2 regions of the Paenibacillus sp. FSL R7-0189 genome follow, and region 1 is predicted to be linked to the other one. Evidence: predicted binding sites of a transcription regulator. Region 1 holds the regulator's gene; the other holds the start of a gene.

Region 1 (3,178 bases):
GTCTTACAGTAACGTCATTGAGGACAACAAAGTTATAGCTGAAATTTTTATCAGGGTGTTCTGCTCCCAAATAAGATATGTATTCGTCTACTATTACATCATCCATCAAAGATTTTAAATCAAATACATCCTCTTTGTTGGAGACGGCTGGAGAGACGATTCCCTGAATGCTGCCAAAAGAGGTGAGCAAATTCACTTTTTTTCCACTAGCTTGTTCATCATTTAAAAGTAAACCGGACAGCTTACCCAGTGCATCGACTTTAAAATCGACGAGGGTTCTAATTTTTGAGTTATTCAAAACTAAACACATCCTTTTCAATTTGCAATCCTGTTAACAATATTCGACATATAATCACCAAACTCCTAGTATGCTAATGAAAAAATACTTACTTATGTAATGACCCCCATTCTGTATATGGTGATTTGGGGGTTGTGACGTCCTCAGCGAATTCAATTCCTTATCGTTACTCGTGTTCCTATAGGGACGATAGCTGCGAGTGTTAACACATCCTCGTTGTACATCCGGATACAGCCGTGGGATACCTCTTTCCCAATGGAGGAAGGATCATTCGTTCCATGAATCCCGTAGTGTGGTTTAGACAGTCCCATCCAAAAGGCACCAAAGGGACCGCCTGGATTGGGTTGTTTGTTAATAATCGTGAATTCTCCCACTGGGGATTGGGTTAACATCTTACCAATGCCGACAGGGAAACCTCTAATCACAATATCATTGTCCAGAAGATATAACATTCGTTGGGTCAGATCTACAATAATTCGGTAATTTGGCATTATGCACAACACTCCTTTCTAATTAGGATATGAGCAGAACGCCTAAACGGTTATTCATAGAAAATGCCCATTTTAGCGAACGAGAACAAATGTTCGTTAGTGGTTGAGAAAGCAAAATACACAGAAAAAAGGCTGTTCCGCATTTGCGGAACAGCCTTTTATGGTAGGAGTGCATACTTAGTGGATATCTCGAAACAATCCGATGACTCTTCCGAGAATAGTTACGCGATTAAGGCGAAGAGGCTCATAAGCTGGATTCTCCGGCTGAAGCCGTATATGATCACGTTCCTTGTAAAAGGTCTTAACGGTTGCTTCATCTTCTTCAGTCATGGCTACAACGATATCTCCGTTGTCCGCTGTTTGTTGTTGGCGAACAATTACATAATCACCATTCATAATGCCAGCATCCACCATACTATCACCCATAACTGAGAGCATAAATACTTTGTTGTCACCTACATAGTGAGTAGGAAGTGGGAAGTAGTCCTCGATATTCTCTGTAGCAGTGATAGGTACCCCGGCGGTAACTTTACCTACGACAGGAATCCGTGAGATGGTCTGGGCGAATTGGTGAACATTCTCTGAATCCTCTTGGCCTAGTAATTCTATTGCACGTGGCTTCGTTGGATCTCGACGAATAAGTCCCTTCTTCTCAAGCCGGTCCAAATGACCGTGAACTGTGGAGCTGGAAGCAAGGCCAACAGCTTCTCCAATTTCCCGGACGGAAGGTGGATAACCCTTGCTGCGGACTTCGCTTCGTATAAATTCCAGGATCGCCAGCTGGCGACTTGAAATCTTTGACATTGGAATCAACCCCATATAGTAATGTTTGGGAAAATTATAACATAGAACTACCGTTCGCACAAACATAAGTTCTAACTATTATAAATATTAATCTGCTAGAGTTAAAAAATGGTAGACAAATGATAATAAAATGTACCACATGAGTCTCTCGAAAAAAAGAGAACAATTGTTCTGAAATAGTATTGAACAAAACACATGTTCGTGTTATTATGAATTCGAAAGTAAGAACAAGTGTTTGGAGGATGATAATTATGCTAAAATACAGTACATACCGCAGCATCTACGATAAGGCCCCAGTGGTTGAATCTTTAGGACATAATGACGTTGCCCGTAATTCCGCTAAGGTGAAAGAGATAACGGAACGTTTGCTAGGAGGGATGATTTCGTTGTTCCGTCAGGACTTCTTTATTAAGTTAATATTGATTATCGTGCTAGTATTTTCTGGCCTAACAGTAGTGGGAAATGTATTTGCAGGGTCGACGACTATAATGAAGGAAGAGAAGCGGATTGTGGTTGAACGTGGAGATACACTATGGAGTATTGCCCTTAAGAATAAACCGGCTGATATGAAGACAGTTGTTTATATAGAAGGAATTAAACGTTCAAGTGGGATTAAGAGTAGTCAAATTAACGCTGGAGACATACTTACTTTACCTATTTATTAATTTTCTGAGAACATAATAGAATGACCAGTAGAGCTTGCAGGGAGTAGACCTTGACAAGCTCTTTTTCTCATGGCAGAGTTAGAATTAATTTATAGGGGGAGGGAAAGTATTGAATATTGATGAGTTGGTCGCGCGAATTAACGAATTGGCACGCAAACAGAAGAGCGTAGGCCTTAATCAAGAGGAAGTGGCGGAACGCGCCAAGCTTCGTGAAATTTACCTGGGGAATATCCGCAATAACTTCCGAGCACAATTAAATACTATTGAAGTAGTAGATAACGATGAGCATGAACAAGGTAACAAGGGGCTTAAACATTAGCTCGCTGTTCCTTTTCATAGATATTTCAGGATGACTAGGGGGAACGCACATGGCCCGTTCTTGGGAAAGAATGGTTCAACGCAACACACAGCAAATCAACAAGCAAAGAAAGAAACAAGGCAAGGATACGATTTATGCCTCTAAATCTCCTACCCAGAATGCCGAAGTCTTTAAAGGTCGCAACATTGCATTTCCGGTAGTGTTAGTGATACTTGGCACTATGTTTTGGGTAGTTGGTTCTATTGATCAGGCCAAAGGAAATGGCATGCTGGCTAATTGGTTGGGAGTAGTACTGTACTATTTGCTGGCAGCGCTATTGTTCTTCCGTCGTCCGTACTTGAAGGTGGAAAAAGCAAGACTGTCTACTATTAAATTCAATCGCGAACGCGGGCTTCCAGCTGCAGATATTGAGAAAATCACCCTTTCGCGTGGAGCTGTAGTCATTAAGCACAAAGGGAAACGTACGAAATGGATTTTCACAAGACTTATGAATCGCTATGATACTAATGCGATGAGTACACGATTAGAAGCATTTGCTAAAGCTCACAACATTGAAGTAGTTCACGAATAGAACTAGACCAGTTAAAGGGAGAGGGAGACC
Region 2 (3,178 bases), 270 kb from region 1:
GGACAGAGCTTTTGCTCGGTCAAATCGTGAATAGTAATGCCCAGTTTTTGTCTATAGAGCTATCTGCCATAGGGATCGATGTATACTTTCAAACTGTTGTCGGTGATAACAGCAGCCGCCTGCAGCAAGCCATCGAGATCGCTCAGAGTCGGGCCGACGTTATTATCTTTACAGGCGGAATTGGCCCCACTGAGGATGATCTGACTAAAGACGCACTGGCTGCATCGCTAGGTAGAACGCTCCACATTGATCGTTTGGCGATGGATCATGTACAACGTTTCTTTGATGATCGTAAGATCGTTATGACCGAAAATAACCGCAAACAGGCACTTATAATTGAAGGAACTACACCGTTGCCGAATGAAATCGGTCTTGCGGTTGGGATTGCTTTTGAGCATGAGAAGAAATATTATATTGTGCTTCCAGGTCCACCTCGTGAGATGAAACCGATGTTCGTAGATAAAGCAGTACCGTGGCTACAGCAGCACGCCTTGACGAACGAAACACCGCTTTATTCAAAAATGCTCAAATTTGCCGGCATCGGAGAATCACTGCTGGAGGACAAGCTCATTGAGCTGATTCGCAGTCAGACTGATCCAACGATTGCTCCGTATGCCAAAGAGGGAGAGGTAACTGTTCGTATTTCGACAAAGGCCCCTTCTGAGCATGAAGCTACAAAAAAGCTGGAGATACTGGAACAACAAATCAAGGAGATTTTGCCGGAACATTTGTATGCGAACATTGATGTGCCGCTAGAGCAATTGATAGTGGATTGGATGGCGGATGCCGGCCTGACCTTAAGTGCGGCAGAGAGCTGCACCGGAGGTTTGCTGATGGAGAGTATAACAAATATTCCAGGCAGTGCTTCGATGTTTGCCGGCGGAATCGTCTGCTATTCAAATGACTTAAAGAAAAAGCTGCTGAATGTGCCAAGTGCTTATTTGGAGGGACCCAATGCCCCTGGAGCCGTAAGCCGAGAAGTTGCCGAGGTGTTGGCTGACCAAGTGAGAATGATTGCAGACAGCGATTTCGGCTTATCTGTTACAGGTGTAGCTGGACCGGGTTATTCTGAACGAAAGCCTGTTGGACTTGTATTTATCGGCTTGGCTGAACGGGGACGTAAGACAGAGGTTTATGAGCTTAATCTTAAAGGTACGCGGGAAAATATCCGCTTACGAACAGTTAAGGCTTTGCTGTATCGTCTCTGGCGGAGACTTGAGGAATGCAAGGTGGAGACACCTCTTGAGGGTTCAGACTTGTAATGGGAGATTAGCCCAGTTATAATAAACACATACGGAAGAACCGTGGCACTGAGATTTCTTTGCTGCGGTTTTTTGTATATTTGCAGAGATTTTGATCACGATGCTTTCTCATGATCATAAGTCGTTGATGTCCGGTGAAGTGGAGAATTTAATTAACTTCTATCTCCGGAGGGAGGCTTACAATAAAAGGGATAAATAACGCCCAAGACAAAAAAAACGAATGTATGTTCGAAAAAAAGCTTGGCAAGACCTTAAAAACACGTTATTATATTACTATAAACAGTGAAGGAAGTGGTCTGATTGTCAGATCGTCGTGCAGCGCTTGATATGGCGCTTCGTCAAATAGAAAAACAATTTGGTAAAGGTTCGGTAATGAAACTGGGAGAATCCACGCATATGCAAGTGGAAGTTGTACCTAGCGGATCTTTGGCACTTGATATTGCGTTAGGTATAGGCGGACTTCCAAAGGGACGTATTATTGAAGTATACGGACCGGAATCTTCAGGTAAAACAACAGTTGCTCTTCATGCTATTGCAGAAGTGCAAAGACAAGGCGGACAAGCTGCTTTTATCGATGCCGAGCATGCGCTTGATCCGAAATATGCACGTAACTTGGGCGTAAACATCGATGAATTGCTGCTTTCTCAGCCAGATACGGGTGAACAAGCGCTGGAAATCGCCGAAGCACTTGTTCGTAGTGGAGCCGTTGACATTATTGTCGTTGACTCCGTTGCTGCTTTGGTACCTAAGGCTGAAATTGAAGGCGATATGGGTGATTCCCACGTCGGACTGCAAGCTCGTTTGATGTCTCAAGCACTTCGTAAGCTTTCTGGTGCCATTAGCAAATCGAATACGATTGCTATCTTTATCAACCAGCTTCGTGAGAAGATCGGTGTTATGTTCGGTAACCCTGAGACAACTCCGGGTGGTCGTGCATTGAAATTCTACTCCTCTGTACGTTTAGATGTACGTCGCGTAGAGAGCATCAAGATGGGCAACGATGTGGTTGGTAACCGTACTAAGATCAAGATTGTGAAGAATAAAGTAGCCCCTCCATTTAAACAGGCTGATGTTGATATCATGTATGGTGAAGGGATTTCCAAAGAGGGAAGTCTTGTAGATATCGGTACTGAAATGGATATCGTGAATAAGAGTGGTGCATGGTATTCCTACGAAGGCGAGCGTCTCGGTCAAGGTCGTGAGAATGCTAAGCAGTTTTTGAAGGAACATCAGGATATTGCCCTTATTATTGAGAATAAGATCCGTGAAGCAAGTAATTTATCCACTATTGTTGCTGCGCCGAATAATGATGAGATTGTTGCAGAGCAAGAGGAAGAAGAAAAATTGCTCCTCGAAATCGAATAGTATATTAAACAATAGGACGCCCTGTGATTGATTGTTGCAGGGTGTCTTTTCTTAACAAGTATTGAAAGTAAGATGATAACTGATCTATTGCTATGAGGTGACAAACAACTATGGTAATACAACTAGATTTTGAAGCAGAAGAACAAGATGAGCAGGTGTTATCTGATTTTCCTGAAGGAGAACTCTTAGAGATCACTAAAGTAGAACGTCAAAAGAAATCTGACCACCGTTATATCATACATTTCGGAGCATATAACATGACTGTGCACGAGGACGTCATGATTAAATATCGAATGATTACTGGTAATTCTTTTATGAAGGCTGATTTGGAAGAAATTGTTGTAGCTGATGAGCGTCAACGAGCTTATGTGGAAGGCCTCCGTTATCTTGAACGTAAACCACGCACCGCTATGGAAATGACTCGCCGTTTACGCCAGAAGGAAATAGGAGAGACTATTATTGCGGAAGTGGTGCAGCGGCTGCAGCAGGAAAGATTTCTTGATGACCCTTTATATGCTAAGCAATGGGCGGAGCAACGAATAGCGAACCAG

Evidence for each region. Region 1 encodes LexA, which represses DNA repair genes until DNA is damaged. Its sites were predicted from a motif close to CGAACATATGTTCG; they were not measured.
Region 2: recA (recombinase RecA) is a predicted target of LexA. The motif match lies at 1,480-1,493, and genes of this name have one in related genera.

Annotation. Positions count from the first base shown of each region.
Region 1 is NZ_CP150223.1:5,534,815-5,537,992, forward strand. Features, by position in the region: gene MKY63_RS24205 (hypothetical protein) at 1-298, opposite strand, end outside; gene MKY63_RS24210 (L,D-transpeptidase) at 451-789, opposite strand; gene lexA (transcriptional repressor LexA) at 967-1,593, opposite strand; gene MKY63_RS24220 (LysM peptidoglycan-binding domain-containing protein) at 1,845-2,258, shown strand; gene MKY63_RS24225 (DUF896 domain-containing protein) at 2,368-2,577, shown strand; gene MKY63_RS24230 (hypothetical protein) at 2,627-3,148, shown strand.
Region 2 is NZ_CP150223.1:5,259,924-5,263,101, forward strand. Features, by position in the region: gene MKY63_RS23060 (competence/damage-inducible protein A) at 1-1,262, shown strand, start outside; gene recA (recombinase RecA) at 1,563-2,627, shown strand; gene MKY63_RS23070 (RecX family transcriptional regulator) at 2,738-3,178, shown strand, end outside.